Regions from separate parts of the Cupriavidus sp. MP-37 genome, predicted to be linked through region 1. Evidence: predicted binding sites of a transcription regulator. Region 1 holds the regulator's gene; each other region holds the start of a gene.
What was found. The regulator FNR, encoded in region 1, switches genes on or off when oxygen is low (the NO sensors DNR and NnrR bind a similar motif). The targets are predictions, from matches to a motif close to TTGATNNNNATCAA.
Positions count from the first base shown of each region.

Region 2: LIN44_RS13595 (DUF3149 domain-containing protein) is a predicted target of FNR. The motif match lies at 3,746-3,759, and genes of this name have one in related genera.
Region 3: LIN44_RS25180 (nitrite reductase) is a predicted target of FNR. The motif match lies at 2,077-2,090, and genes of this name have one in related genera.

Region 1 covers NZ_CP085344.1:1,710,034-1,720,540, forward strand. The annotation lists gene zapE (cell division protein ZapE) at 1-324, shown strand, start outside; gene LIN44_RS08020 (heavy metal translocating P-type ATPase) at 429-3,020, shown strand; gene ccoS (cbb3-type cytochrome oxidase assembly protein CcoS) at 3,023-3,169, shown strand; gene ccoN (cytochrome-c oxidase, cbb3-type subunit I) at 3,321-4,769, shown strand; gene ccoO (cytochrome-c oxidase, cbb3-type subunit II) at 4,788-5,447, shown strand; gene LIN44_RS08040 (CcoQ/FixQ family Cbb3-type cytochrome c oxidase assembly chaperone) at 5,451-5,612, shown strand; gene ccoP (cytochrome-c oxidase, cbb3-type subunit III) at 5,615-6,532, shown strand; gene ccoG (cytochrome c oxidase accessory protein CcoG) at 6,582-8,054, shown strand; gene LIN44_RS08055 (FixH family protein) at 8,098-8,307, shown strand; gene LIN44_RS08060 (hypothetical protein) at 8,304-8,549, shown strand; gene fnr (fumarate/nitrate reduction transcriptional regulator Fnr) at 8,616-9,341, opposite strand; gene LIN44_RS08070 (sulfite exporter TauE/SafE family protein) at 9,419-10,177, shown strand.
Region 2 covers NZ_CP085344.1:2,938,776-2,949,282, reverse strand. The annotation lists gene purD (phosphoribosylamine--glycine ligase) at 1-766, opposite strand, end outside; gene LIN44_RS13605 (YebC/PmpR family DNA-binding transcriptional regulator) at 856-1,581, opposite strand; gene LIN44_RS13600 (helicase HerA-like C-terminal domain-containing protein) at 1,801-3,324, shown strand; gene LIN44_RS13595 (DUF3149 domain-containing protein) at 3,494-3,658, opposite strand; gene upp (uracil phosphoribosyltransferase) at 3,786-4,436, opposite strand; gene LIN44_RS13585 (MFS transporter) at 4,575-5,975, opposite strand; gene LIN44_RS13580 (cytochrome c) at 6,565-9,492, opposite strand; gene LIN44_RS13575 ((2Fe-2S)-binding protein) at 9,489-9,986, opposite strand; gene LIN44_RS13570 (FAD-dependent monooxygenase) at 10,069-10,507, opposite strand, start outside.
Region 3 covers NZ_CP085345.1:1,941,406-1,951,912, forward strand. The annotation lists gene LIN44_RS25175 (c-type cytochrome) at 1-207, opposite strand, end outside; gene LIN44_RS25180 (nitrite reductase) at 282-1,967, opposite strand; gene LIN44_RS25185 (universal stress protein) at 2,188-2,613, opposite strand; gene LIN44_RS25190 (TerC family protein) at 2,624-3,640, opposite strand; gene LIN44_RS25195 (AMP-binding protein) at 3,716-6,610, opposite strand; gene mobB (molybdopterin-guanine dinucleotide biosynthesis protein B) at 6,810-7,367, opposite strand; gene LIN44_RS25205 (carbonic anhydrase) at 7,364-8,071, opposite strand; gene LIN44_RS25210 (peptidylprolyl isomerase) at 8,087-8,839, opposite strand; gene narI (respiratory nitrate reductase subunit gamma) at 8,867-9,550, opposite strand; gene narJ (nitrate reductase molybdenum cofactor assembly chaperone) at 9,765-10,430, opposite strand; gene narH (nitrate reductase subunit beta) at 10,458-10,507, opposite strand, start outside.

The DNA.
Region 1 (10,507 bases):
GACTTTGCCACGCTGTGCGGCGGTCCGCGCTCGCAGAACGACTACCTGGAACTGGCCTCGCAGTTCCATACGGTGATCCTGTCCGACGTGCCGCGCATGACACCGCGCATGTCGTCCGAGGCACGCCGCTTCACCTGGCTGATCGACGTCTTCTACGACCACAAGGTCAAGCTGCTGATGTCGGCGGAAGTGCCCGCCGACGAACTCTATACCGAAGGCCAGATGGCCAACGAATTCCATCGCACCGTATCCCGCATCATCGAGATGCAGTCGCGCGAGTACCTGGAATCCGAGCGCCGCACCATGGATACGACGCTTACCTGAGCGGTGTTTCAGGCCCGGCGCGACGATAGCCGGGCCGCCTTGATCTATATCAAGCTGGAATCGGGGGGCGGCCTATATCCTCGACTGGGTAAAAAAAGCATCCCATGTCGCCGCCCCCAGCCACCAGTCCCTCCGCCAGTATGCTGGCGCCATTTCCGCCAACCATCGGGCGCAATGGCGCCGAGACGGCTGCGCGCGACGCCACCGCAGCGCTGGCCTGCTTTCATTGCGGTTTGCCGGTAACCGATGCCGAGCCGCTCGCCGCGGACCTGGACGGCAGCCGCCGCGTGTTCTGCTGCGGCGGCTGCCAGGCCCTGGCGCAGACCCTCCATGCCGCCGGCTTTGCCCACCTGTACGGCGATGAAGCCCGCTTCGCCCGCCCCATCGACGACGACGCCCGGCGCGAAGCCGAGCCGATCTGGGCCGCCTACGATGCCCCGGAACTGCGCGCGCAGTTTGTCCGCCCGCTCGACGGCGGGCGCGCCGAGATCACGCTGGCTCCCGAGAACATCCGCTGCGCCGCCTGCGCCTGGCTGATCGAACAGCATCTGTCCCGCCAGCCGGGGGTGGAGTCCGCGGTCGCCAACGTCGCCACGCGGCGGGTGGTGGTGCGCTGGCGCGACGGTGCCCAGACCGTGTCGGGGCTGCTGGCCGCGCTGGCCGGCATCGGCTACATGGCCTGGCCCTTCGAAGTCTCGCGCACCGACCAGCAGGACCGCCGCGCGCGCCGCGGCTTGCTGATGCGCATGGCGGTGGCCATGCTCGGCATGATGCAGGTGATGATGTACGCGTGGCCGATCTACACCCACGAGGCCACCATCGATCCCGGCCAGCTGCAGCTGATGCGCTGGGCCAGCTTCGCGCTGACCTTGCCGGTGGTGTGCTATGCCGCCTCGCCGATCTTCGCCGGGGCCTGGCGCAGCCTGCGCCAGCGCCATATGGGCATGGACGTGCCGGTGGCGATCGGCGTTGCCGCCGGTTTTGCCGCCAGTGCGCTGGCCACGGTGCGCGGCGTGGGCGAGGTCTATTTCGATTCGGTGACGATGTTCGTCGCCTTCCTGCTGCTGGCCCGCTACCTGGAACTGCGCGTGCGCCAGGCCTCGCGCAGCGGCGCCGAAATGCTGGCGCGCCAGTTGCCTGCCACATGCGAGCGGCTCTCCGCGGCCGGCGCGGCGGGCGAGCGTATCCCGGTCGCGCGCCTGCGCGCGGGCGACCTGATCCGCGTCAAGGCGGGCGAGATCGTCCCCGCGGACGGCGCAGTGACTTCGGGCACCAGCGAACTCGATGAGTCCATGCTGACCGGCGAAAGCCGCCCGGTGCGCCGCTGCGCCGGCGACACCGTGCTGGCCGGCAGCTTCAATACCGCCAGCCCGCTGGAACTGCGCGTGACCCGCGTCGGCGCCGGCACGCGCCTGGCCGAGATCGTCGCGGTGCTGGACCGCGCGCTGGCCGAAAAGCCGCGCCTGGCGACGCTGGCCGACCGCGTGGCCGGCTGGTTCGTGGCGACGCTGCTGGCGCTGGCGGCACTGACCGGCGTGGTCTGGGGCCTCTGGATCGATCCGTCGCGGGCCTTGCTGGTGACGATCGCGGTGCTGGTGGTCAGTTGCCCGTGCGCGTTGTCGCTGGCCACGCCCGCGGCGCTGGCCGCGGCCGGCGCCGCGCTGTCGCGGCGTGGCGTGCTACTGGCGCGCGGCCACGCGCTGGAAACCCTCGCGCGCGTCACCGACGTGGTGCTCGACAAGACCGGCACGCTGACCGAGGGCCGCTTCGCGGTGGCGGCGGTCGAGCCGCTCGGTGAAGCCGATTCCGCCAGATGCCTTTCCCTGGCCGCGGCGATGGAGCGCGGCGGCGAGCATCCGATCGCACGCGCGCTGGTGGCGGCGGCGCCGGATCCAGCCGGCCTGCCGCTGCAGGTCAGCGACATGCGCAACGTGCCCGGCCACGGCCTCGAGGCGGTGGTCGCGGGCCGCCGCCTGCGCCTCGGCCGTGCCGATTTTGTCCTTGCGCTGGGCGGCTCCGGCCAACCTGCGCCGGCCGCTGCCGACAACCCGATGCATCCCGGCGCCACGGTGGTCTGGCTCGGCGCCGAGACCGGCCCGCTGGCGCGCTTTGTCCTGGCCGATGTCGAGCGCCAGGAAACCCCGGCGCTGCTGGCGCGCCTGCGCGAACTGGGCGTGCGCTGCCATCTGGTATCCGGCGACAACGAGGCGGCGGTGCACTGGTGGGCCGCGCACTTCGGCATCGGGTGCATGGCCGGCGAAGTCACGCCAGAAGGCAAGCGCGACTACGTGGCGCGGTTGCAGCAGGGCGGGGCCGTGGTGCTGGCGGTCGGCGACGGCATCAATGACGCGCCGGTGCTGGCGCAGGCGCAGGTGTCGATTGCCATCGGCAGCGGCGCGCCGCTGGCGCAGGCCGGCGCGGACGCGGTGCTGACGCACGGCGGCGTGGCCGAGATCGCAACGGCGCTGGCGGTGTCGCGCCAGACGCGCCGGGTGGTGCGCCAGAACCTGGGCTGGGCCTTTTTCTACAACGTGGTCGCCATTCCGCTGGCGGCGACGGGGCTGGTGACGGCCTGGATGGCCGGCATCGGCATGTCGCTGTCGTCGCTGCTGGTGGTCGCCAATGCCTGGCGCCTGCTGCGCGCCGGCAAGCCGCGGCGCACGACGCGGCGCACCTCGCGGCATAACGGAGCCTGACGATGGAAACGCTTTACCTGCTGGTGCCGATGAGCCTGGTGCTCGTGGTCGTCATCGCGGGCGCGCTGTGGTGGGCGCTTCATGCCGGGCAGTACGACGACCTGGACCGGCCTGCCGAATCGATCCTGCTGGACAACGACAAGCCGTGAGCCCGCAGCGCGGGCCTCGGACCGGAGCCGCGCGCGCAGGTTCAAGGCGCGCCCGGAGCGGCTTGATGAAGATCAACGCACCCGTGGCATGGTTTTTCTAAAGTCACACTGTCAGTAGGTTTTTTATTTTCTCTAAGCTTTGGGGGTCTGAATGGATGTCACTGCCGCGTCTTCACGCGTCGACACCTTCAATTACGGCGTCGTAAGACAGTTCGCTGTCATGACGGTAGTCTGGGGGATCGTCGGCATGGCCGTCGGCGTGCTGCTGGCAGCACAGTTGATCTGGCCCGAACTCAATTTCAATACACCGTGGCTGTCGTTCGGCCGGCTGCGTCCGCTGCATACCAACGCGGTGATCTTCGCCTTCGGCGGCAGCGCGCTGTTTGCCACCTCCTACTACGTGGTCCAGCGCACCTGCCAGGCGCGCCTGTTCTGCGGCCCGCTGGCCGCGTTCACGTTCTGGGGCTGGCAACTGGTCATCGTCGCGGCCGCCATCACGCTGCCGCTGGGCATCACCAGCTCCAAGGAATACGCCGAACTCGAATGGCCCATCGACCTGCTGATCACCGCGGTCTGGGTGGCCTACGCCATCGTCTTCTTCGGCACCATCGTCAAGCGCAAGACCCGGCATATCTACGTCGCCAACTGGTTCTTCGGCGCTTACATCCTCACCATCGCGCTGCTGCACATCGTCAACAACATCGAGATGCCGGTGTCGCTGTGGAAGTCCTACTCGGCCTATGCCGGCGTGCAGGACGCGATGATCCAGTGGTGGTACGGCCATAACGCCGTCGGCTTCTTCCTGACCACCAGCTTCCTGGGGATGATGTACTACTTCATTCCCAAACAGGCCGAGCGCCCGATCTTCTCCTACCGCCTGTCCATCGTCCACTTCTGGGCGCTGAACTTCACCTACATGTGGGCCGGCCCCCACCACCTGCAGTACACCGCGCTGCCGGACTGGGCGCAGTCGCTCGGCATGGTGTTCTCGCTGATCCTGCTGGCACCCTCCTGGGGCGGCATGATCAACGGCATCATGACGCTGTCGGGCGCCTGGCACAAGCTGCGCACCGACCCGATCCTGAAATTCCTGGTGGTGGCGCTGTCGTTCTACGGCATGTCGACGTTCGAGGGCTCGATGATGTCGATCAAGACCGTCAACGCGCTGTCGCACTACACCGACTGGACCATCGGCCACGTGCACTCGGGCGCGCTGGGCTGGGTCGCCATGATCTCCATCGGTTCGCTGTACTACCTGATCCCGCGGCTGTTCGGCGAAAAGCAGATGTACAGCATGCGCCTGATCGAGTGGCACTTCTGGATCGCGACCATCGGCGTGGTGCTGTATATCGCCTCGATGTGGATCGCGGGTGTGATGGAGGGCCTGATGTGGCGCGCCACGCAGCCTGACGGCACGCTGACCTACGCCTTCGTCGAAGCGGTCAAGGCCAAGTACCCGTTCTATCTGATTCGCCTGCTGGGTGGCATGTGCTTCCTGTCCGGCATGCTGCTGATGGCCTACAACATCGCCAAGACCATTGCCGGCAAGCCCGCCGTGGATGCGCCGATTCCGGCCAGCATCGCCGCCTCTGCCCACTGATCAATCCAGGATAGAAAGATGTCCGACAAACAACGCTTCTTTTCGCACGAAACGCTGGAGAAGAACATCGGCTGGCTGATCATCTGCACGATCCTCGTGGTCAGCATCGCAGGTCTGGTCCAGATCGTGCCGCTGTTCTTCCAGCACTCCACCACCGAGCCGGATCCTGGCATCACGCCGTATTCGCCGCTGCGGCTGATGGGACGCGATATCTATATCCGCGAAGGCTGCGTCGGCTGCCACTCGCAGCAGGTGCGTACGCTGCAGGCCGAGACCGAGCGCTACGGCCATTACTCCACCGCTGGCGAATCGGTCTACGACCATCCGTTCCTGTGGGGCTCCAAGCGCACCGGCCCCGATCTGGCGCGCGTGGGCGGACGCTACTCCGACGACTGGCAGCGCATTCACCTGCGCAACCCGCGCGACGTGGTGCCGGAATCGGTGATGCCGTCGTACCCGTGGCTGGAGCAGGCCGAGTTGCCCACCAACGATATCCAGGCGCGCATGCGGGCGCTGGTCAGGCTGGGCGTGCCGTACTCCGACGCCGAGATCGCGAAGGCGCCGGAAGAGCTGAAGGGCAAGACCGAAGAAGACGCGCTGGTCGCCTACCTGCAGGGCCTCGGCACCAACCGCCGCAACGTGCGGGTCGATGCCGCCGCCGCGGCACCGAAGGAGTAAGCCATGGCCATGATCACCGCGATTGCGACCGTCGTGTCCATGGTCGTCTTCCTCGGCATCTGCTGGTGGGCCTGGTCCGCCGGCCGCCAGGCCGCCAACCGCGAATCCGCCATGCTGCCGTTCGCGCTGCCTGACGAAACTACGACAACGAGCCGGAACACCTAGCCATGAGCGATTTCATTTCCGATTTCTGGAGTTACTACATTGCCGCCATCGCGCTCATCGGCATCGTCTGGTGCGTGTGGCTGCTGTTCTCCCAACGCAAGATCACCAAGACCCCTGGCGGCACTGAAGATACCGGCCATGTCTGGGACGGCGACCTGCGCGAACTGAACAACCCGCTGCCGCGCTGGTGGATGTGGATGTTCCTGCTGGCCTGCATTTTCGGACTGGCCTATCTCGTGCTGTATCCGGGCCTGGGCTCGTACGCCGGCGTGCTGAAGTTCTCCACGCAGGGCGAACTCGCCGCGCACCGCGCGGCGCAGGAGCGCATGCAGAACGAGATCTATGCCAGGTACCTGAAGATGGACGTCAAGCAGGTCGCGGCGGACCCGCAGGCGCGCGAGATCGGCCAGCGCCTGTTCCTGAACTACTGTGCGCAGTGCCATGGCTCGGACGCGCGCGGCAGCCGGGGCTTCCCCAACCTGACCGATCACGACTGGTTGTACGGCGGCGAGCCCGAGACCATCAGCCAGACCATCACCAAGGGCCGCAACGGCGTGATGCCGCCGTTTGGCGCGGTCATCGATGCCAAGCAGGCGGGCGACGTGGCGCAGTATGTGCGTTCGCTGTCCGGGCTGTCGTCGGATCCGATCCGCGTATCGCGGGGCGAAGGCCCGTTCAAGACCACCTGCGTCGCTTGCCACGGCGCCGGCGGCAAGGGCAACCAGGCCCTCGGTGCACCGAACCTGTCGGACAACGTCTGGCTCTATGGCAGCTCGGAAGCCAGCATCGTCGACGCCATCCTGAAAGGCCACAACAACCATATGCCGGCACACGAGGAAATCCTGACGCCCGAACGCATCCGCATGCTGACGGCCTATGTGTGGGGGCTGTCCAATACGGGAGGCGGAGCCGGGCAATGATCGACGACTCATCTGAGCGAGCGCTCGTGGCTCGCGGGAGAACGCGCCCATGAACGCGCCCGGGACCGAAGAAGTGGCCCGGGCGGCCGACCTGCAACGGTCGGCCGCTGCGCCGGGCGAGACCTCGGAGGAAACCCTTTACGAGGTCCGCCGCAAAATCTATCCCCGCTCAGTGAAGGGCGCGTTCTCCAGCTGGCGGGTGTGGTTGGTGATCCTGACCCAGCTGATCTACTACGGCACGCCCTGGCTCCAGTGGAATGGACGCCAGGCCGTGCTGTTTGACCTTGGCGAGCGCAAGTTCTATATCTTCGGGCTGGTGCTGTGGCCGCAGGATGTCATCTACCTGGCCGTGCTGCTAGTGATCTCCGCACTGGCGCTGTTCCTGTTCACGGCGATCGCGGGGCGGCTGTTCTGCGGCTACGCCTGCCCGCAAACGGTCTACACCGAGATCTTCATGTGGATCGAGCGGCGGGTCGAAGGCGACCGCATCGCCCGCATCCGCCTCGACGGGGATCCGTGGAGCCTGCGCAAATTCCGCATCAAGGCCACCAAGCACCTTCTGTGGGTGCTGATCGCACTCTGGACCGGCTTTACGTTCATCGGCTACTTTGCGCCGATCCGCGAACTGGGTGGCGAGGTGCTGGCGCTGTCGCTGGGCCCGTGGCAGGCGTTCTGGATGCTGTTCTATGCGTTTGCCACGTGGGGCAACGCCGGCTTCATGCGCGAGCAGGTGTGCAAGTACATGTGCCCCTACGCGCGTTTCCAGAGCGTGATGGTGGACCGCGACACCTATGTCGTGACCTATGACGTCGGCCGCGGCGAGCCGCGCGGCAGCCGCTCGCGCAAGACCGATCATCACCAGGCCGGGCTGGGCGATTGCGTCAACTGCAGCATCTGCGTGCAGGTGTGCCCGACCGGCATCGACATCCGCGATGGCCTGCAGTATGAGTGCATCGGCTGCGGCGCCTGCATCGACGCCTGCAACCAGGTCATGGACAAGATGGACTACCCGCGCGGGCTGATCCGGTACACCTCGGAAAACGCAATGCGCAAGGGCCTGTCCGCCGCGGCATCGCGCAAGCGCCTGCTGCGTCCGCGCGTCATCATCTACTCGGTGATCTGGGTGGCGCTGCTGGCTGGCTTCATGGCGTCGATCATGCTGCGCACGCCGCTGAAGGTAGACATCATCCGCGATCGCGGTGCGCTGGGCCGCGAGGTGGAAGGGCGCTGGATCGAGAACGTCTATCGGCTGCAACTGATCAACACCACGGAAGCGCCGATGCAGATCCGCGTGCGCGCCGACAGCGATGAACTGAAGGACCTGACGGTCGAATACGACAAGCAGGCCGAAGCGCTGGCGCCGACGTCCAACCGGCTGCTGCCGATCCGCATCCGCGTTCCCATCGAGGCCGCCAGGCAAGGCACGCACAAGATCAACGTAACGGTAACGAGCGAAGGCACGGAGCAGGGGCATGCCGAAATCCGGCAATCCACCAGCTTTATCGTGCCGCGCGATTTGTGAAGCTAGGCGACACTGGCGTAGTCGCCAGGAACAAGGGGGCAAGATGAATCAGCAAGGCAATCCGTGGTGGAAAGAACCGTGGCCGTGGCTGCTGATGGCCGGTCCGCTGGTGGCCATGGTGGCGTGCGGCGTGACGATCTGGCTGGCGTCGACGCACCCCGACATGCCGGTGCAGGGCGCGACGCGGCATGGCCTGGTGGTGGAGAAGGTGGAGGCGGTGCCGCCCAAGGCCGCGGCAGCGAGGCAGCCATGAGGTTGCGCTGGCTGATGTGGGTGCTGTGGCCGGGCTTCCTGATGGCGGGCCTGGCAACCGCGACGGTTTTTTCCGTCGTCGATCCGGGCGACCTGAAATTCTTCGGCCATCCGATCGAATCGTCGCGCGAGTCGGTCTATACCGTCGGCTTCCTGCTGGCGTGGGCGTTCTGTGCGTTGTCCAGCGGGCTGACGCTATACACCATGCCGACGCGGCTGGCCGATACCGACGAGCTGGAATAGGCAAGAAACGGGAAAGGGCCCACCGCGTTGCCGGCGCCGCTGGCGGCGCGGCAACGCCGCGGTGGGTCAGCAGGTGCGGCTGTAGAGTTGCTTGATGCCGTCGATGTCTATCAGCTTGACATGCCTTTGGCGGATCTGGATCAGCCCGGCCTCGGCAAAGCGCGAGAACAGCCGGCTGACGGTCTCGAGCTTGAGCCCGAGGTAGCTGCCGATCTCTTCGCGGCTCATGCGCATCACGAACTCGGAGGCCGAATAACCGCGCGCGGACAGCCGTTCCGACAGGTTGATCAGGAAGGCGGCCAGGCGTTCCTCGGCGCGCATCGAGCCGAGCGTGACCAGCATCAGCTGGTCGTGCGTGATTTCCTTGCCCATCAAGCGCAGGAACTGCTGCTGCAGCGAAGGCAGGTCGGCCGACAGCGATTGCAGCTCGTTCATGCGGACCACGCATACCTCGGTATCTTCGAGCGCGGTCGCATCGGACGCATGCTGCATCTCGCCCAGGCCGTCGAGGCCGACGATTTCACCGGGCAGGTGGAACCCGGTAATCTGCGAGCGTCCGTCTTCGGTGGTGACATGCGTCTTCAGGGTACCGAAGCGGATGGCGTAGACCGCAGTGAGCGGGTCGCCCATGCGGTAGAGGGTTTCCCCCTTGTGCACGCGGATGCGTTCCTGCACCAGCGTGTCGATCTTGGCGAGGTCTTGCTGCGACATGCCAACCGGAAGGCACAGCTGTCCCATCGCACAGGTGGAGCAGCGGGGCGACATCTCGGTAACGGGGATGGAAGTGAGCAATTGGAACCTGCTAGAAATGGCAGCGGGGCACGATAAGGACATTTTACCGTGCGATGTGATCCGGCAGGGAGACAGAATTGACATTTGGAGTATTGATCAGCGTTTTCCTGCTCGCTCTGCTGGGCGGGGTGCACTGCGCCGCCATGTGCGGCGGGGTGGCGCTGGCGGTGGAGCAGCGGCGCGGCACGGTAGCGTCGATCAGCCTGGTGCGCAGCCGCACCGCCTGGCTTGCCGAGCTGTTGGTGATGCACTTTGGCAGGATCACCACCTATATGCTGCTCGGTGCCGCGCTGGGCGCCGCCGGCGCCACGGCCTGGAAACAGGATTACCTGCCGGTGCAGCGCTGGCTCTTCGGGGCAGGCAGCCTGATGCTGTTGTGGTCGGGCTGGCGCTTGCTGCGCGGCAGTACCTTTACCGTGAACTGGCTGGAGCGGCTGGCGGCGCGTGCCAGCACTGCGGTGGCCGGCCGACTCGGCGGCCTGGCCCGCGCGATGCCGGCTTTCGTGCGGGCGCGCGGCGGGTTGGCCCGGCGTTATGGCGTCGGCGTGGCCTGGGGGCTGGTGCCGTGCGGCATGGTCTACGGCGCACTGACGCTGGCGCTGCTGGCGGGCAATGCGGGCTCGGGCGCGCTGGTGATGGGCGTGTTCGGGCTTGGCACGCTGCCCAACCTGCTGGTGCTGTCGGGCCTGTCGGGCTATCTCAGGCTGTGGTCGCGACGACCGGGCGTGCGCCTGGGCGCTGGCCTTGCCGTGATGGTATTCGGCGGGCTTGGCGTTGCGCGAGCGGTGCTGCTGCCACATTCGCTGGCGCAACAGGGCTTTTGCCTGGTGTTTTGATGCCGCACGGGGCTTGCTGTGGCGTTGGCACCCCGCGCAAGCAGGATGATGGTTGCAGGCGGAGGCGGGAATGCCATACAATCGCCAGCATTGCGGTATCGCGCGGAGTCAGACAGGCTGCGGTAAGCAGCGGCGAACAGCGCCTGGTGGCCTTCGTATCCGAAGGTACGCTCGGGACGCGGGAAGCGGAAGGCTTTCGATGAGCGCCAGTCCCCGCGGTCCATCCGGTTCAAAAGATCTGGTTCAAAAGTCCGGTTGGCGCTGCGGCGTGGTAGATGCCGGCCTTGCTCCCGATACCCGTATTTTCTTGCGTCCGAGGCGTTCAGTTCG
Region 2 (10,507 bases), 1.2 Mb from region 1:
CGCGCACCGTCGGCAGGATGATCTCGCGCAGCGCGCGCGCGTGCAGCGCGGGCGTGACCACCGGCGCCGGCGAATACGCGCCCATGCCGCCGGTGTTGGGGCCGGCGTCGCCGTCGAGCAGCCGCTTGTGGTCCTGGCTGGTGGCCAGCGCCAGCACGTTCTTGCCGTCGACCAGCACGATGAAGCTGGCTTCCTCGCCGTCGAGGAACTCTTCGATCACCACGCGCGCGCCGGCGTCGCCGAGCTTGTTGCCGGCCAGCATCATGTCGACGGCCTGGTGCGCTTCCTCCAGCGTCATCGCCACCACCACGCCCTTGCCCGCGGCCAGGCCGTCGGCCTTGATCACGATCGGCGCGCCCTGCGCGTCGATGTAGGCATGCGCCTGCGCGGCGTCGGCAAAGGTCTGGTAGGCGGCGGTGGGAATGCCGTGGCGGTGCATGAACGCCTTGGCGAAATCCTTGGACGATTCCAGCTGCGCCGCGGCCTGGGTGGGCCCGAAGATGCGCAGGCCCTTGGCGCGGAAGATATCGACGATGCCGGCGGCCAGCGGCGCCTCGGGGCCGACCACGGTGAAGGCCACGCCTTCGCGCTCGGCGAAGGCGGCGATGACCTCGGGATCGGTCAGCGGAACATTCTGCAGGCGCTTGTCGAGCGCGGTTCCGCCGTTGCCCGGCGCGACGTACACCACCTGCACCTTGGGCGACTGGGCCAATTTCCAGGCCAGCGCGTGTTCACGTCCACCCGAGCCGACAACCAATACTTTCATGATCCACTGCCAGAAAAGAAACGCATGCAAAAAGGCGGCAGCTGGGTCTTGAAAGCCGGGCTGCCGCCGTTGGGGAGCTTGTTACCGTTTTAGTCTTCGATCACCGCGTTGGTGAAGACTTCCTGCACGTCGTCCAGGTTTTCCAGGGCGTCGAGCAGTTTCTGCATCTTGACCGCGTCGTCGCCGCTGAAGCTGACTTCGTTCTGCGGCTTCATCACCACGTCGGCGACTTCGGCCTTGAAGCCGGCGGCTTCCAGCGCCGCCTTGACCGCCGAAAAATCGTTGGGCGGGCAGGTGACTTCGATCGAGCCGTCGTCGTTGGTGACGACATCGTCGGCGCCGGCTTCCAGCGCGGCCTCCATCAGCTTGTCTTCTGGCGTGCCGGGCGCAAACAGGAACTGGCCGCAGTGGGTGAACATGAACGCCACCGAGCCCTCGGTGCCCATGTTGCCGCCATGCTTGGAGAAGGCGTGGCGCACCTCGGCCACGGTGCGGGTGCGGTTGTCGGTCAGGCAGTCGACGATGATCGCGGCGCCGGAGAGGCCGTAGCCTTCGTAGCGGATTTCCTCGTAGTTCACGCCTTCCAGGCCACCCACGCCGCGCTGGATCGCGCGCTGGATGTTGTCCTTGGGCATGTTGGCATCCATCGCCTTGTCCATGGACAGGCGCAGGCGCGGGTTGGAGTCGGGATCACCGCCGCCAAGCTTGGCGGCCACGGTGATTTCCTTGATCAGGCGGGTCCAGATCTTGCCGCGCTTGGCGTCTGCGGCGGCTTTCTTGTGTTTGATATTGGCCCATTTCGAGTGACCGGCCATGATTCTCTCCGAAGCGGAATGCGGTGATCTGCGGTGATGTTGTGCGGGGTCGCCAGGCGCGCCGCGGCTGCATCGGCAAGGCGGGCGGGCGGCGCGCGCCAGGTGACGGATATGCCTGGCGGCTGGCTATAATCAGCCCAGGATTTTATCACGCGGGCCTGCCCGCGCCGCCCGGACTCGCTCGACTCCCAACCGACCCTCACGGAATCCAGGAACATCATGGCCGACCCCATCCTCATCGCCAAGAATGCCGAACATGAACTGGTGCTGCTGCCGCAGATGGGCAACCGGCACGGGCTGATCACCGGCGCCACCGGCACCGGCAAGACCGTCACGCTGCAGACGCTGGCGCAAGGGTTTTCGCGCCTCGGCGTGCCGGTGTTCATGGCGGATGTCAAAGGTGACCTGACCGGCATTTCACAACCGGGCCAGCCGTCGGACAAGCTCAAGCAGCGGCTGGCCGACCTGAACCTGCCCGAGCCGGCGTGGGGCGGCTGCCCCACCACGCTGTGGGATGTGTTCGGCGAGAAGGGCCACCCGGTGCGCGCCACGGTCTCGCACATGGGGCCGCTGCTGCTGTCGCGCATGCTCGAGCTGAACGACACCCAGCAGGGCGTGCTGAACCTGGTGTTCCGCATCGCCGACGCCAACGGCCTGCTGCTGCTCGACGCCAAGGACCTGCGCGCGATGCTGCAGTACGTCGGCGACAATGCCAGCCAGTTCACCACCGAGTACGGCAATATCTCGGCCGCCTCGGTCGGCGCGATCCAGCGCGGGTTGATCGCGCTGGAGTCGCAGGGCGGCGACGTCTTCTTCGGCGAGCCCATGCTGAACCTGGAAGACTTCATCCAGACCGACAAGGGCCAGGGCGTGGTCAATATCCTGGCCGCGGACAAGCTGATGAACGCGCCGCGGCTGTACGCGACCTTTCTGCTGTGGATGCTGTCCGAACTGTTCGAAAAGTTGCCCGAGGCCGGCGACCTCGACAAGCCCAAGCTGGTGTTCTTCTTCGACGAGGCCCACCTGCTGTTCAACGATGCGCCCAAGGCGCTGCTCGACAAGATCGAGCAGGTGGTGCGCCTGGTGCGCTCCAAGGGCGTGGGCGTGTACTTCGTCACGCAGAACCCGGTCGATATCCCCGACACCGTGCTGGGCCAGTTGGGCAACCGCGTGCAGCATGCGCTGCGCGCCTTTACCCCGCGCGACCAGAAGGCGGTCAAGGTGGCGGCCACCACCATGCGCGCCAACCCGAAGCTGGACCTGGAGACCGCCATCGGCGAGCTGGGCGTGGGCGAGGCGCTGGTGTCGTTCCTCGACGCCAAGGGCACGCCGCGCGTGACCGAGCGCGCCTGGGTGCTGGCGCCGGGCAGCCGCATCGGCCCGGCGACGGAAGACGAACGCAAGCAGCTGGTCGCGAACTCGCTGGTGGCGGGCACCTATGAAAAGACCGTCGACCGCGAATCCGCCTATGAAAAGCTGCGCGGCAGCGTGCCGACGGTGGCGAATGGCGGCAAGGGCGCGGGCGGCGCGAGCGCCGGCCAGCCCGCGGGCGAGCAGGACGGCGGCTGGCTCGGCACCGCCGGCGACATCTTCGGCACGCTGACCAAGGGCACCGGCAAGAGCGGCCGCGGCGATTCGATCCTGGAATCGATGGCCAAGTCGGCCGCGCGCACGGTGGGCTCGCAGGTCGGGCGCGAGTTGATCAGGGGGGTGCTGGGGAGCTTGCTGGGGAAGAAGAAGTAGGCGGTTCAGGCTTGCGCGGTTTGCTCCCCTCTCCCGCGCGCGGGAGAGGGGCCGGGGGTGAGGGCGGGCGCTGGCAATTGCGACAGCCGTTACTTCGTGGAAGCTCCCGCCCTCACCCCAGCCCTCTCCCGCAAGCGGGAGAGGGAGTACACCGGCGGTCATTCATGGGTCAGCGCCGTTGTGCCGCCTCACTCGACTTCGCCGCTTCACCATCCTCGCGCATCTTGCGCGCGAACAGGCGGGCGAAGAACCAGCCCATGCCGATGATGAAGACGATCACGCCCAGGCTCATCAGCCCGGTACTGGTACTGAACAGGATCTTGAAGGCTTCCATGCGTCGCTCCCTTGGTGTGGATGGTGGCGCGCGGTGTGGTTGCGCCGGCGCTTGCCGCCAGTGTAGGGAGCCGCTTCAGGCGGGCCATTGAGGCCGGTCAAGCGCCGGCCAGCCCGCTCTGGCGCAATCAGTTCTTGGTGCCGAACAGCCGGTCGCCGGCATCGCCCAGCCCGGGCACGATATACGCATCGGCGTCCAGGTGGCTGTCGAGCGAGGCGACGAACAGCTTCACCCCAGGATGCGCTTTCTGGAACACCTCCACGCCCTCGGGGGCGGCCACCAGCGCGACGAAGGTGATGGCCTCGTCCTTGACGCCGCGGCGCTTGAGCACCTCCACCGCGTGCGCGGCCGAATAGCCGGTGGCGACCATCGGGTCGCACAGGATGAAGCTGCGGTCTTCCAGCGCGGGCAGGCGCACCAGGTATTCCACCGGGCGATGCTGCTCGTCGCGGTACACGCCGATATGGCCGATGCGCGCCGACGGAATCAGCTCGACCAACCCGTCGCTCATGCCCACCCCTGCGCGTAGCACCGGCACGATGGTCAGCTTCTTGCCGGCGATCACCGGCGCGTCCAGCTCGACCAGCGGGGTTTCGATGCGGCGCGTGGTCAGCGGCAGGTTGCGGGTGATCTCGTAGCCCATCAGCAGCGTGATCTCGCGCAGCAACTCGCGGAAGGTGCGCGTCGACGTTTCCTTGTCGCGCATGTGCGAGAGCTTGTGCTGGATCAGCGGGTGGTCGAGGATGAAGAGGTTGGGAAAGCGCGGGTCTTGTTTCATGGCTGGCGGCGAGGGCTCGGCGGGATGGCGAGTGAAGCGGGCGCGGGAGATCGGATGGATTCGCGCGCCGCGCCGTTGCAGCCGGATTGTAATGGAAGCGGGCCGCCGCGCCCGCCGGCGACCCCGTGGCGCCTTCGGCTAGTCGAGCGCGCGGTCCTTCGACTCGATATCGACCAGGAAGATGGCGAGCGCCGCCACGGCCAGGAACGACGACAGCAGCGCCAGCGCCAGCGTGAACTGGCTGGCCATGATCGGCGCGACGATGGACGGGGCGAACAGGCCGCCGAAGCGCGCCATCGCGCCCGCGGTGCCCATGCCGCTGGCGCGCAGGTCGGTCGGGTACACCTCGGGCGTGAAGGCGTACAGCGCGCCCCAGGTGCCGAGCAGCGAGAAGCTCATCAGCAGGGTCGAGCCGATCACCAGCGCCGGCGACTGGCCCAGGCTGTACAGCATGCAGCCCGCCGCGCTCAGCAGCAGGAAGCCGATCAGGGTCGGCTTGCGGCCCCAGCGCTCGACGCCGTGCGCGGCCAGCGCGAAGCCCGGCAGCTGCACCAGCGCCAGCACGATCAGGAACACCTGGCCGCGCATGAAGCCGAAGCCCTGGCCCGCCAGCTTCACCGGCAGGTAGACGAAGACCCCGTAGTAAGCGATCGAGATCAGCATCCACGCCGCCAGCAGGCAGATGGTGCGGCGCCGGCAGCCGGCCGCGAACAGCGCAAACACCGATTTGCGCTCCATCTTCTGCGGCTGCAGCGCGCCGATCTCCACCGACACGCGGTTGGCCGCGGCCACCCGCTGCAGCACCGCGCGGGCCTCGTCCGAGCGCCCCGATTTATTCAGGTAGAGCGGCGACTCGGGCACGAAGAAGCGGAACACCACGCCGACCAGCGCCGGGATGCCGGTGACCAGGAAGATCAGCCGCCAGGCATCGTCGCCGCGCGACACCGCGATCAGCGCCAGGATAGCCAGCAGGATGGTGCCGACCGCCCAGAACGACTCCAGCAGCACCAGCCAGCGGCCGCGCCGGTCCGACGGCAGGAATTCCGCCATCATGGTGTAGTCGACCGGCAGGGTGCCGCCGACGCCGATGCCGGTCAGGAAGCGCAGCAGCAACAGCCACTGGAAGTCCGGCGCGAACGCCGAGGCGACGCCGCAGATGGCGTCGATGACCACCGCCATCATCAGCACCGGGCGGCGGCCGATGCGGTCGGCCAGGCGGCCGAACACGAAGGCGCCGATCAGCATGCCGACGAAGAACATGGTGCCGGTCTGCAGCGCCGTCGGCACCGGAATGCCGAAAGTCGCGGCAATCGACGGCGCGGTGAAGCCGATCGACAGCACCTGCATCGCGTCGGCAAGCCAGACCAGGCCGAAGATGACGAACAGCCGATACTGGAAGCGGCCGACGCCGGCGGCGCGGATGCCCTGCTCGATCGTGATGGGCTGCGCCGACGCGGCCCGCGCGCTGGGCTGTGGGGCCAGACCTGGCGTGGCGTCCGGGATGGTCGTGGTGGCCATGGATGAAATGGATGACGACATGTTTGTCTACCTGTCTCGTTATAGGCTGGTTCTGGAGCTTGGAAGCACGCGCGGAGCGAAGCGGGCCGGCACGCGATGCCGGCGGCTGCGGAATGCAACGGCGCCGGGCTGACTGGCGCCGCACGGCACTCCCGCGGGGGCGATGGCTTCCACCTGGCGCGGCTGGACCTATCCCGGTAGCACGCCTGCAACAGCTTGCTGGTACTGATACGACATAGTCACTCCTGGTTGTCTACCCTTGGTTTGGTCAGGCCCGGTGTCCCGGTGGTCTGGCGGATCCATGCAAGCCCCGCGCCAGCGCGTCCGGTGATGTATCGGGCCGGTCTTATGGTTTTGTGTTCTTGTCCGCCGCTTGCGGCGCGCCGTCCTTGTGCGGGGAGGCACCGCTGCGTGCCCGCTGGCACTCATGTAGTGCACACTACATGATCGTTCAGCGTAAGCTACATGAAACTGGCGGGCAAGGCCGAATTGCGGTTTCTCTCCTCGGGGTTTTCCCGCGCGCGTCCTGCCCTGGGCAGATACGGTCATGCCATGCGCCTGGCGCGGATGCGCAAGGCGCCGCCGGCGGCGCGCGCGGTGCTCCGGTGGTTCAGTGGGCAGGTGCCGCGCGCAGCCGCGCGACGGTGTTCTCCAGGTCCTGCCATGCGGGTTTGTCGGGCGCGAAGCGCGCGCGCAGGTACTGCGCCAGCTGCGCGATCTGCTGGTCGTCGAGCGTGTCGGCATAGCCCGGCATCGCGCCCAGTTCGCTGTTGGGCGGTGCCGGCATGCCGCGCAGCAGTATCTGGATCACGTTGTCCGGCAGCTTGCTGTGCAGGTTGGTATTGAGCGCCAGCGATGGCTTCACGCCGAACTGCGCGATGCCCTGGTCCGACTGGTGGCAGACCGCGCAGGCGCTCTGGTACAGGCGTTCGGCGGGGCCGCCCAGTGTGCGCGCGGCCTGCTGGCTGCGTTGTTCGACCTGCGCCGCCTGCGCGGCTAGCACCGACGGTGCCGGTGCGGGCGCGCCGAACGAGGCCACGTAATGCGCGATCGCGCGCACGTCATCCTCGGGCAGTTGCGCGAGCTCTTCCACCACCGGCGCCATCGGTCCCGCGGCGGCGCCGTGGTGCGGCGCATAGCCGCCGCGCAGGTAGGTGAACAGCGCGGCCTCGGTCCACGGCACCGGCGCCTGCGACAGCGCGGTCAGCGCCGGCGCTTCCCAGCCTTCGGCGCTGCCGCCGGTCAGGTAGCGGCGCCCGCCTTGCTCGGCGCCGAGCGCGTTGCGCGGCGAATGGCAGGCGCTGCAGTGGCCCAGCCCCTCGGCCAGGTACGCGCCGCGATTCCATTGCGCCGAGCGCGACGGGTCCGGCGTAAAGCGTTCATTGCGATGGAACAGCAGGTTCCAGCCGGCCAGCAGCGGGCGCAGGTTGAAGGGGAAGGCGAGCTGCGTCTGCGGCACCGCGGATGTCACCGGCTCGGCCGACATCAGGTAGCCGTACAGCGCCTGCATGTCGCCGTCGCTGATCTTGGCGAAGGCGGTGTACGGGAACGCCGGATACAGGCGCCGCCCGTCGCGGTGGATGCCTTCGCGCATGGCGCGCTCGAACGCGGCGAACGACCAGTTGCCGATGCCGGTCTGCACATCTGGCGTGATGTTGGTGCTGTAGACCGTGCCGAAGGGCGTTTCAAGCGGCAGGCCGCCGGCATTCTTCACGCCGCCCGGCGCGGTATGGCACACCGCGCAGTCGCCGGCGGCAGCCACCAGCCGGCCGCGTTCGAGCGTGGCGGCGGAATAGAAGCCGGGCGCGGGCGGCGCCACCGGCGCGATCGGCGCGCGCCAGGGCCACAGCGTGGCACACACGCCGGCCGCGGCGGCGGCGGCCGCGGCGATCCAGCCGCGTGTCTTGCGTTTGTTGCCGGGACTTGCCTCGGCCAGTGCCAGGCGGATGCGTTCGGCGCTGAACGGTGGCTTGCGCAGGCGCACGCCGGTGGCATCGTAGATGGCATTGGCGACGGCGGCGGCCGCCGGCATCGAGTCCGTGGGGCCGGCTGCCAGCGCATCGTGCGTGGCCAGCGTGCCGGCCAGCCGCACTTCCGGCAGCGCCTGCGCCGGCACGGCGGGCAAGCTTTCGCTCGCAGGACGCGCGTCGGCCGGCCAGGTGTCGAACCCCGGCGTGGCGGCGGTCAGCTGCAGCGCGGTTGCGGCCACGTCCCGCTCGATCGAGCGCGTGGTCGTGGCGGCTTGCGGTGGCGGCAGCGATTCGCTGTCATGCCCGACCGTGACGCGCGTGACCGCCAACTCGCCGGTGCTGCCGTCGACCTCGACCTCCGCCACCCACGCCGACCAGCTCTGGCCGGCGTCGCGGTCGATGGTGTGGGCGTAGGCAAAGCCGCGGCCGCGCCGCACGTTGCCCGCGGCCGGGCTCACGCGCGGCGCGGCCGGGTCCCAGCCGGCGCGCTCGGCCACCTGCCGCACCAGCGCGGCGCCGCGCAGGTCGTCCAGATGCGCGAGGCGCAGCGCTACCGGATCCACATCCGCGGTGGCGGCAAGCTCGTCGAGATGCGATTCGCGCGCGAACACCTGCGCGCGGGCTACCGTCAGCGGCGCGGCGGCCAATGCAGCCGGGTCGCCGGAAACGGCGAGCTCGGCATGGGGGATGCCATACGGCGGCAGCGCAGCGTCGCCGCCATGGCCCGCATCGAGGCTGTCGGTCACCGGCGCCGGCGTATGCGTCAGCCACAGCGCCAGCGGTGAAACCGGGGCCGAGGCGCCGGACAGCGTGGCGGCGTAGGCGTCGACGGTGGCGCCGGTGCGGGCGCTATCGATGCGGAGATCGAGCGCGGCATCGGCCAGGCCCACCTCGGCGGCGCGCAGCCGGCGCACCACCGGCTGCCCGCTGGCGTGCGCCAGCAGGGCCGCGTCGGCGGCAGCGTGCGGTGCCAGCAGCGCGGGGTCGGCGCGGTCGTTCGGGTCTTGCCAGCAGACCAGCAGCACTTGCGTCGGCGCGATGCCCAGCAGCGCGGCGAGTTCGGCGCGCAGTGCGCCGGGGCGCGTGGCGGGCAGCCAGACGGTCAGCCTGCCGTCGCGCCAGTCGGCGACAACGGTGCAGCCGGCATCGTCGTGGCCGCCCGCCAGCGGCCACTGGTAGTGCTGCGTGTGGGATGCGCGGGCGTGTTCGAGCGCAGCCGCGGCATCGCCGCGCTGCGCCAGCGTGTGGCGCGCCGCGGGGATGGCGCCGGCGCGCGGCGGACCAGACCAGCGCGCCCGCAGCGCCCGCGCCGCCTCGGCGGCCTGGGCGGCCGACACCGCGGCCACGCCGGCAAAGTTATTGCGGACCACCACCGCGCGGATGCCGGGCAGCGCCAGCGCGGCGTCGCGCTCGGCGTGCAGCAGGCGCGCCGCGAGCGGCTCGCCGCCGACCCAGCGCAGGCCCGGGGGTGTCAGCACATGGGCCACCAGGCAATCGACGGCGCCCGGCGGCACGCCGGCCGCCAATGCGGTGCGCGGCGTCGTCGCTTGCACGATGCCGGCGCTCACGACACCGCCCCTTGCGCGGCCTGCCGCTGCAGCACCGCGGCCCGCCGCACCGCGCGCACGATTTCCACATGCGTGCCGCAACGGCACAGGTTGAAGCGCAAGGCTTCGCGGATCTGCGCTTCGTCGGGGTCGGGGTTCTGCGCCAGCAGCGCCTTGGCGGTCATGATCATGCCGTTGAGGCAGTAGCCGCATTGCGCGGCCTGCTCGTCGATGAACGCCTGCTGTACCGGGTCGGGATGCTGTGCCGTGCCCAGCCCCTCGAGCGTGGTCACCGCGTGGCCCACCACGGCCTTGACCGGCAGCACGCAGGAGCGCGCGGGCAGGCCGTCCACCAGCACCGTGCAGGCGCCGCACTGGCCCAGGCCGCAACCATACTTGGGCCCGTTGCAGCACAGGTCGTTGCGCAGGATGTAGAGCAGCGGCGTGTCAGGCGCCACCTCGAGCGTGTGCTCGGCGTGGTTGACCTGCAGGGTCAGGGGGCGGGGCGTGTTCATCGGGGGCTGGGGGCGGTTTGAACATCACGCATCGCGGCGCCGCGCCCCTTCAGTGGCGAGGAGCGGCGGCGGGCAGGGGCGGTCAGGCGGCTTCGGACAGCGGCTTGCTCCCGGCCGACACCAGCGGCACGTTGAACACATCGTAGCCGAAACACCAGTCCGGGTTCTCGTTGCTGCGCAGCCAGGTGTTGTTGTGCGAAACCAGCTGCACCTTGCCGGCGCGCTCGGCGCGGTTGGCCTCGTACAGCGCGAAGGCGGCCGCGTAGTCGTCGGTGCCGGCTTCGGTGAAGCAGCGCGTCAGCATGGCGGCGTCCTCGATCGCCATCGCTGCGCCCTGCGCCATGTGCGGCTTCATCGGGTGGCAGGCATCGCCCAGCAGCACCAGGCGGCCCCGGCTCCACAGCGGCAGCGGGTCGCGCTCGAGCAGCGGCCACTTGGTCACTTCGACCGTGCCTTCGATCAGCGATTGCACGCCCTGGTGCCAGCCGTCGAAGGCCGCGCGCATCTCTTCGATGCTGCTC
Region 3 (10,507 bases), on a different replicon from region 1:
CATCTGCGCCTGCCCGTCCTTGCGGCCGGTGTATTTGGCCTTGATGTCCTGGAACGCGGGCCCGACCATTTTCTTGTCGAGGGCATGGCAGGCCAGGCAGGCCTTGCTCGATGCCAGCGCCTGGCTGGCGTGTGCGGGCATGGCGGCGCCGAGTGCCAGGCAGCCGAACGCTGCCAGCAGCGCTGTCAGCGCGTGTTGGGTTCGCATGATGAACTCTCCATGGAAGGTGCGGGGGAACGCTGGCGGTCCTCGCTGCGCCACGGCGCAGCGAGGGCGCGGCCTCAGTAGACGTCGTGCTGCGTGTTGTAGGCGTTGAACTTGCCAGTCGGCGTGATCAGGCGCTTGTCCTTGATCACGGTCTTGAGCGCGCGGGTCTTGTCGTCGACCACCACCAGCGCCGATTCACCGTCCTTGGTGCCCCACACCGAGAACCAGACCTCGTCGCCGGCCTTGTTGTATTCGGCCTGCACCACGCGCTTGGCGCCACTGCCCTTCAGGTCGGCCCACTCGGCGATCGGCAGCACCTTGAAGCCGGCCTCGAGGTTGCGCGTGTCGAACACCGCCACCGACTGGTTGAGCTTGGCATCCGGATTCAGCGGCGTATCGACCCACAGGTTGGACGACTTGGGATGGGTCTTGATAAAGAGCGAGCCGCCGCCCTGGCCCTTGACCGTCTGCACCACCTTCCACGCTTGCGCGGGGTGGCCGGCGGGGTCGGTGCCGATCAGGCTGATGGTCTCGTCGCCCAGGTGGCTGGTGGCCCAGACCGGGCCGAACTGCGGATGCGTGAAGTTGGCGCCGCGGCCCGGATGCGGGGTCTTGCCGACGTTGATCAGCGCGGCCAGCTTGTCTTCCTTGGTGTCGACCACGGCGATCTTGTCGGAGGCGTTGGCCGCCACCAGGAAGTAGCGCCCGGTCGAATCGAAGCCGCCGTCATGCAGGAACTTGGCCGAGTCGATGGTGGTGGTCTTCAGGTTGGCCAGGTCCGAGTAGTTGACCATCAGGATCTTGCCGGTCTCCTTGGCGTTGATGACGAATTCCGGATGGAAATGGCTGGCCACGATCGACGCCACGCGCGGCTCGGGATGGTATTCGTTGTCGACGGTCATGCCGCGCGTGGACACCACCTTCAGCGGCTTGAGCGTGTCGCCCTCCATGATCACGTACTGCGGCGGCCAGTAGGAGCCGGCCACCGCGTACTTGTCCTCGTAGCCCTTGTACTTGGAGGTCTCGACCGAGCGCGCCTCCATGCCGATCTTCACCTCGGCGACGATATCGGGCTTGGGCAGCCACAGGTCGATCAGGTCCAGCCGCGCGTCGCGGCCGATCACGTACAGGTAGCGCCCCGACGCCGACATGCGCGAGATATGCACCGCATAGCCGGTCTTGACGATATTGATGATCTGCTTGCTGTCGCCGTCGATCAGCGCGACCTCGCCGGCGTCGCGCAGCGTGACCGAGAACAGGTTGTCCAGGTTGTACTGGTTCATCTTCTGCGTCGGGCGCCTGGCCACCGGCAGGATGTCCTTGCGGCTCTTCTCGATATCGGCGAGCGAGAACTCCGGCGGCGTCGGCGGGTCGAGCTGGATGTAGCGCGCCATCAGGTCGACTTCCTTGTCGGTGAGGTCGCCCGAGGTGCCCCAGTTGGGCATGCCGGCGGGGCTGCCATACTTGATGAAGGTCTTCAGGTACTCGGTGCCGCGCGCGCGGGTGATGTCGGGTGTCAGTGCCTTGCCGGTGGCGCCCTTGCGCAGCACGCCGTGGCAGCCGGCGCAGCGCTCGAAGTAGATCTGGCGCGCGTGGTCGAATTCAGCGGTGGTGAGGGTGGGGATGGCCGCCTTTTGTTCGGCCTTGGCTTCAGGCTTCGGCGCGGCCTTTGCAATGTTGGTGGCTGCCTGGGGAAGACCCAGCCAGAGCGAGAGCGGGAGTGCCGCGAATGCGGGGTAAAGCCATGGTCTTGCTTTCATGGTGCCGTGGTTCAGCGGGTTGTGGAAAGCTGTTGTCGCGGTGCTTTGTGGGGCGCGAACTGGCACCTGGCGCTTGCAGTGATGATGCGGACACACTGCGAGAAGGGGATTGACTGGCATCAAACCGGGCGGGATGGTGGAGCCAAACATGCCGATTGGATGCTCCCTCTCCCGCGTGCGGGAGAGGGTCGGGGAGAAAAGCGCGTGGCAGCACGCGCTGCTAATGCTTGATCAGCAGCACAGGGCAGTGCGCATGGGCCAGCACCCGTCTGGCCACCGACCCGACGATGGCATCGAGAAAGCCGCCGCGGCCGTGCGAGCCCATCACGATCAGGCTGGCACCGATCTGGCTCGCATGCTCGACGATGCGGGCCGGCGCGAAGCCCGTGAGGCCGTGGCGCTCGAACGGGATCCCGGCCTCGCCCAGGATGGTGGCCACCGAGCCCATCGCCTTCTCGTTCTGTTCGCGATGCCAGTCCTCGAGCGTGCCGCGGTCGATGAAGGTTTTGATGTCGCCGGGCACATCCGGTTCGCAATGCACCACATGCACGACGAGGTCGCGCGTCAGCAGCGGGCTTTGCGCCAGGAAACGCGCGGCCGCGTCGCTATAGGACGACCCGTCGGTCGCCAGCAGGATCGTGTTCATGGCTTGCTCCTCATGTGCGCCGGTTGCCGGCCCCGCGTTCGCGCGGTGCGCCGCTGCGGCCCGGCTGATCGCCCGCTGCGGCGGCTCGCCTGGTCCTGGCCTGGCTGAGCAGGACAGAGACGAACAGCGTCATCGCCACCGCGCCCAGCGACCAGTGCACCGGTACGTGGAACCACGGCGCGACCAGCATCTTGGCGCCGATAAAGGCGAGCACGATGGCGAGCCCGTACTTCAGGTACTGGAAATGCGCCGCCAGGTTGGCGAGCAGGAAATACAGGGCCCGCAGGCCCATGATCGCGAAGATGTTCGAGGTGAAGACGATGAACGGATCGGTGGTCACGGCGAAGATCGCCGGGATGCTGTCGACCGCGAACACCAGGTCGGTGGCCTCGACCATCAGCACCACCACGAACATCGGCGTGGCATGGCGCAGTCCGCCGATGCGCACGAAGAAGCGTTCGCCGTGGTACTCGGAGGTGATCCGCATATGCGCGCACAGGAAGCGCACGATGGGATTGCGCGAGAGGTCGGGCGCGTGCCGGGAAATAAACAGCATCTTGATGCCGGTGATGACGAGAAACACGCCGAACACGTAGAGGATCCAGGCGAACTGGCTGATCAGCCAGACCCCCACCAGGATCATGGCGGCGCGCATCAGGATGGCGCCGAGCACGCCGAGCAGCAGCACGCGGCGCTGCAGCTCAGGCGGCACGGCGAAATAGCTGAAGATCATCGCAAACACGAACATGTTGTCGACCGACAGCGACAGCTCGATCAGGTAGCCGGTGTAGAACTCCAGCACCTTGCGATAGGCCGCGTCGTGTCCGGCATCCTCGGCCACCACCCACCAGAGCGCCACGCCGAACAGCACGGCCAGGGTCATCCAGGTCAGGGTCCATCCCAGCGCTTCGCGCGAGGAGACCCGGTGCGCGTGCCGCCCGCCCAGGACGAAGATGTCCACGACCAGCGTGCCCAGCACCAGGACGAAAAATCCGGCCCACATCGGGGCGGTGGCAAAGGTCTCCATTGCCTTATGGTGAAACGGCGGGTGGGACGGGGTGGGTGATGGCCGCCGGCAGGCGCCAGGCCCGGCCGGCGGAGATCATGGCAGCTGCCGCGCGAAGTGGCGCCGCGCGGACTGCGCCTTCACGCGCAGGGCGTCGGGTTCGCCGCAGTAGTGCAGGATTTCGGCGCGGGCCGCATTGCGCAGGCGCATGGCGGCCGGCCAGTCATCCCCGTCGGGCGCCAGCGGCTGGCCGATGACGACGCTGACCGGTCCCCGGCGCGGCAGCCACTGGCCATCGCGCAGCACCGAGCGGGTGCCCCGCAGCGCAATCGGAACCACCGGGGCGCCGGCGCGGGCGGCGGCGATGAAGGCGCCCGAGCGGAAACGTTGCAGCCCGGACTCGCGGCCGAAGGTGCCTTCCGGGAACAGCAGCACCGAGCGCCCGGCGCGCACGGCCGTGACCAGCCGCGCGATGGCCTCGGATTCCCGCACGTTGTCGAAGCGGTCGATGAAGTCGGCACCGATGCTGGACAGGTAGGCGCCCGGGATGCGTTGCGCCTGCAGCTCGCGCTTGGCCACCACGCATACCGGCAGCGGCAGGGCGGCGATCAGCACGATGCCGTCCAGGTAGCTGGCATGGTTCGATACCAGCACGCAGGCGCGATCGCGCGGCAGGTGCTCCAGCCCCTGCACGAACCATGGCACCGCGGCCAGCCGCAGCAGCAGCCGGGCGGCGTGGTGGCTGAGCGCCCATCCCATGGCGGGCCGGTGCATTGCCACCGATGCCAGGCACGTCACCGGCGCCATCGCGGCGAACAACAGCCACGCGTACAGCGAGTAGGACAGGCCGGCGGCGGCATGCCGGCCGCGCCGCAGCTGCGGCAGCAGCGCCTGCCAGCCGAAGCGCGCAAGCTGCAGCCATGGCGCGGCTTCGCCCTGGCCGGTGACGCCGTGCTCGAAGCGCTCGCGGCAGGCGGCGCGCCGGATCTTGCCGCTCGACGTCTTCAGGATGGTGTGCGGCGGCACCAGCACGACATGGTCCGGCGGCATGCCGAGTACATCGAGCGCGGTCTTCAGCGCCTGCCGTTGCAGCGCGCCGCGCGCCGCGGCGTCGGTGGCCGCGGTTTCCGCCATCACGACGATATGCTCGGTGCCGCTGTCGCGATCGGGGCTGCCGAACACCGCGACGCAGCCCTTGCGGATGCCGGGAATCGCGCCGATGGCCTGCTCGACTTCGTAGGGATAGAGATTGCGGCCGCCGCGCACGATGGTTTCCTTGGCGCGCCCGGTGATGTAGAGCTCGCCGTCGGCGATATAGCCGTAGTCGCCGGTGTTGAGCCAGCCGCGGTCGAAGAGCTGGCGCGTCTGCGCCGGGTTGCGGAAATAGCCGCTGGTGGCCGACGGGCCGCGGAACTGCAGCAGGCCCTCGCGCCGCTCGGGCAGTTCGCAGGCGCTGGCGTCGACGATGCGGATCTCGTGGCCCGGCAGCGGCCGGCCGCACGACGGGAACTCCATCACCTCGCGTGCGGCTGCCGCGTCTTGCCCGTCCCCCTCGGCGGGAGCGGCGGGAACAGCGCGCGCGGTGTGGACGAAGGCTTCGCGGTCGATGCGGTCGGCAGCCAAAGCGCGTCCTGGCGGCGGGAACGTCAGGCCCACCGATGCTTCCGCCAGCCCGTAGACCGGCGCCGCCGCGTGCGCGCGCAGGCCATGCCGGGCGAAGCGCGCGGTGAACCTGCGCATGGTCTGCAGGCTCACCGGCTCGGCACCGTTGAAGGCGAAGCGCCAGCTCGACAGGTCCAGCCCCGACAGATCCGCCTGCGCCAGCCGGTGCAGGCACAGCTCATAAGCGAAATTGGGCCCGCCCGACAGCGTGCCCCGGTACTTGTGGATCGCCCACAGCCAGCGTTCGGGCCGTGCCAGGAAGGTGAGCGGCGACATCACCACCAGCGGGAAGGCGTAGTACAGGCTGCCCAGCCAGGCGCCGATCAGGCCCATATCGTGATACAGCGGCAGCCAGCTGACAAAGACGTCGCGCGAGTCGACCGACAGCGCCATGCCCATGGCGCGCAGGTTGGCCAGCAGGTTGGCATGCGTCAGCACCACGCCCTTGGGCGAGCCGGTGCTGCCCGAGGTGTACTGCAGCAGCGCGATGTCATGCGCGCCCGCCATCGCATCGGCCGGCGCGGCGGCGGTGTTTTCCACTTCCCGGGGCGTCAGCACGCTTTGCAGCGTGCCGGTGCCGGCCTTGAGCAGGGTCGCGAGCGGCCGGGCCTCGGCCACCGTGATCAGGATCGGCGCCTGCGCGTTGGCCAGGATGCCGGCATGGCGCTGCAGGTGGTCGCCGATCTGCGCCAGCCGTGCCGGCGGGTAGAGCGGCACGGGTATCCCGCCTGCCATCAGGATGCCGGTGAAGCAGTAGAAGTACTCCGCGCACGTCGGCAGCATCAGCGCCACGGTGGTACCGGCGCGCACGCCGCGCGCGGCCAGGCCGGCGGCCACGCCGCAGGCGCGCCGGTGCAGCTGGGCAAAGGTGATGGGCGTATCGTCGCCTTCGCCGCCGAGCAGGATGAGGTGCGTGCGGTCGGGATGGCGGTGCAGGTGCCAGCGCAGCACGTCGGTCACCGTGGCGGCGTCTTCCGGTGCCTGCGCCGCGGCCTCCGCCGCTGCCGGGCTGAGCAGCCGCGCGGGTCCGTCTTCGGCGCCGGGCGGCAGGTCCCGGGCGGCGAGCACGGCGCGCAGCAGCGCGCGCGGCGTGTCCGCCTGGGCCAGTACCTGCTCCGGCAGGCTGACGCCGAAACGCTGCTCGATGCGGGTCAGCAGTTCGGCGCGCGTCAGGCTGTCGAAGCCCAGTTCGGCCTCGAGCGCGCTGTCCATCGAGGGCGCGTTCGCCGCCCCGGACTCGGCCTGCGGCCGCATAGCGGTAGACATCTCCCCCACGATGCCGAGCAAGGCATCCTCGTAGTTCTGCCGCGGGGGCGAGTCCTCGTTCATTCGCTTATTGCTTGGGTCCGCGCGAACCGGTGGCTGCCGCCTGCCGCGCACGGGCAAGCGGCAGCACCGACGTCGACGGTACTGGCACCCCTAAAGATAGGCGGCGTGCGGAAATTGTCGAGTGTGGTGACGCAGCGGGCACTGGCGCGCGCGCCGGTGCGGCACAGGCGGCATCCGGCATCCGCCTTCGCGGCCGCCGTCAGATGGCGATCCGCTCCATCGCCTTAAGGAAAGCGCCTGGGTCGAGCGGCTCCAGGTGGTTCCGGCCGCGCATGGCGAGGATGAAGCGCCCCACGGTCGCGGCATCGTCCAGCGGCAGGCAGGGCAGCATTGTGTCGAGCCGCGCATCGGTGGCCACCGCAACGATCGAAGGATCGCAGGGATAGTAGGGCGCGCGCCCATGCGCCGGGCGATACACCTCGAGGCGCGGAATATCCTCGCGGCGGAAGCCTTCCACCAGCGTAATATCGGCCGGCCGCAGCCGTGCCACCTGTTCGGCCAGCGTCGGCTCGGCCTCGTCGGCGAGTTCGCGCACGATGGCGTAGCGATAGGGCGAGGCTACCATCACTTCCGTGGCACCGGCCGCGCGAAAGCGCGCGCTGTCCTTGCCGGGCGGCTCGAGTTCCAGCGGATGATGGCTGTGCTTGATGACGTTGACGGTCAGGCCGTGCGCGCGAAGCCACGGCAGCAGTGCGGTAATCAGCGTGGTCTTGCCGCTGCCCGAGGTGCCGGCGATGCCGAAGATAAAGGGATTCATGTCGTGACGGATTCGGTGGGTGCCGCGGTAACGGGCAAGGGGCATACCAGCGGCAGGAAGGCATCGGCGCGTTGCGAGTAGGCCAGCAGCGCACCGGCCTGCAGGTCGAAGTACCAGCCGTGCAGCGTCAGCTCGCCGGCTTCCAGCGCGCGCTGCACGAACGGGAAGGTCTGCAGGTTGCGCAGCGACACCAGGATCGCCGCCTGTTCGCAGGCGCGCTGGCGCTGCGCCGGGCTGGCGCCGGCAAGCGTTTCCTCGACCTGCCGCCGCGCCGGTGCGGCGATGCGGACCCAGGCGCCAAGGTAGTCCGGATCCTGGCCGTCGTCGGGCGCATGGTCGCCGGCGTCGGCCGGCTGCGCCAGCAGCGCGCGGATGCCGCCGCAGCCGCCGTGGCCCATCACGATGATGCGGGCCACGCGCAGCTGCTGCACCGCGAACTGGATCGCGGCGGACACGCCATGCAGGCTGCCCTCGTGGCGGCCGGTGCAGGGCGGCACCAGGTTGCCGATATTGCGCACGGTAAACAATTCGCCCGGATCGCAGCCGAGCAGCAGGCCGGGATCGACGCGCGAGTCGCTGCAGCCGATCAGCAGCGTCGGCGGACGCTGGCCGGTGCGCAGCGTGTCGAACAGCCCGGGCTCGTCGTCGAAATAGCGTTGCTGGAAGCGTTCGAAGCCTTTGAGCAGATGTTCGATGTGATGCACGGCGGCCTCCGCTCGCTACTGCACCAGCGGGCTGTCGGCGCCGTCCAGCTCGATGCCTTCGATGCGGGCGCGGCCGATCAGCAGGCTGGCGTACTGCTTCCAGGCGCGGTCGCGCGCCGCCGTGGCGAGCGCGCCGGCGATGTCGCCGCGCACGGCCTCGAACGGCAGGCGGGTGCCGGGGCAGCGCTCCAGGATGCGCACGATATGCAGTCCATAACGGGTTTCGACCAACTGCGGCAAGACGCCGTCATGCTGCGCGGCAAACAGCGCGCGCTCGAACTCCGGCGCGGTCTCGCCGCGGAACACGCGGCCCAGGCGCCCGCCGTTATTGCCGCTCGGGCAGTTCGACAGCGCGCGGGCATGCTGCGCGAAGCTCGACGGATCGCCGCGCACCAGCGCCAGCGTCTGCGCCGCGATTTCGCGCAGCGCGTCCAGCGGCACGCGTGGCGTCACCTGGAACAGGATGTGGTCGGCCTCGACCCATTCGCCATCGCGAAAGCGCTCCGGACGGCTGTCGTAGTGGCGGCGGCAGCTGGCTTCGTCCGGCTCGGGGGTGCCGGCCTCGTGTTCCAGCAGCGCCATGGCGAGCGCGTCGTCGTCCTGGCCCGGCACGCTCAGGCCGATGCGTCCGGCCTCTTCGCGCACCAGCACGCGCAGGATGGCAGCGATCGTCGCCATCTTCGCAGGATTGGCGGCGTCGTGATGGTGGTCCAGTTCGCGCTCGATATCGGCGTCGCGCAGTTCCACGCCGTTGACGGTGACAGGCATCGGGTTCTCCTTGTACGGTCGCGGCGCTCAGCGGCTGCGCACCAGCTGCCAGGCGCGCCCGAGATAGCCGAGCGAGGCAAAGCCGCTCCACACATGCACCAGCCGCGTGAACGGGAAGATCACGAACAGGGTCATGCCCATGAACAGGTGCGCCTTGAACAGCAGCGGGGCATCGGCGATAAAGCCGGCGGCATCGCCGCGCAGCGTGACGATATGCTGCGCCCAGTGCATCAGCTGCACCATCATGTGGCCGTCCATATGGCCGGCCGATTCGAAGATGGTGGACAGGCCCAGCAGCAGCGTTACCAGCAGCCACAGCAGCAGCACCTTGTCGCCGGTGCGGGTCACCGCGGACACGCGCGCGTTGGTCAGGCGGCGGTGCAGCAGGATCAGCAGGCCGGCCAGGCACATGGTGCCCATCACGCCGCCGGCGGCCATCGCCACGCCCTGCTTGAAGCCGTGCGAGACGCCCAGCGCGTCCCACATCGCCACCGGGGTCAGCAGGCCCACCAGGTGCCCGAAGAACAGGCCCAGGATGCCGACATGGAACAGGATGTTGCCCGTGCGCAGGTTGCCGCGGTACAGCACCTGCGAGCTGTCGCTCTTCCAGGTGTATTGCTCGCGCTCGAAGCGCGCCAGGCTGCCGAACAGGAAGATGGCAAGCGCGATGTACGGGTAGATGCCGAAGAGGAATTGGTGGAGGGTTGCCATGGTGTTGTGTTAGCTCGGAAAAAGGCAGAAGCGACTCGACTATGGGCTTGCCTCGGTGTCTACATCTGCCAGCTGCGTTCCCCTCTCCCCTCAGGGGAGAGGGCAGGGTGAGGGATGGTTTAAGCACGGGCGCTTCGTTGAAGCTCCAGCCCTCACCCCCGCCCCTCTCCCGCAAGCGGGAGAGGGGAGAAAGCAGTCGGTCAGTGAAGGCATATCAGCAAGCCGCCGGCACCGGCGCGGTGCCGCGCGGATAGAACTTCACCGCCTGCGGACCGGTCTGCGGGGCCAGCAGCGGCTCCACGCCATCGGCGCCCGGCCCGAAGGTTTCCAGCGCCTCGTCCATGTCCCGCACCGGCGGCTCCTGCTGCGGTTGCGGCTGCACGTCGGTGAGCGTGCGCAGCACCGCGAATACGCTGGCGTAGGGACTCTGGTTGCGCGCGAGCCGGTCGCCGATCGCGGCCAGCACGTGGATGGCTTCGCCCAGCAGCTGTTCGGCGCGTGCCTCGTTGCCGTCCGCCGCGAGCGCGCCGAGGAACTCGAGGAACAGCGGCACGTAGTCGGGCAGCTCGGACGCCGCCGGCTCGAAGCCCGCGCGCCGGTACTCGTCGATCAGGTCGACCATGGCCTGGCCGCGGTCGCGGCTTTCGCCGTGCACATGCTCGAACAGGTGCAGCGAGTGCGCCGGGTTGCGGTCGAAGGTGGCGACATAGTTTTCCTGCAGCGCGATCAGCGACTCGCTGCGCAGCATCGCGGTCACCGGCGCCAGCAGCGCGCGCGCCTGCGGCCATTCGGCCAGCGCGGCGTCGATCTCGGGCATTGCGTCGAGCAGTTCCTGCTCGGGATAGCCGAGCAGGGCGCTGAGGATGGGATAGAGGGGCATGTTCTTCTCCGGTTGGTTCGCGGGCGTTCAGCTCATCACGGCCTTCTTGCGCGACTTCGGCATGTCGACGAAATGCA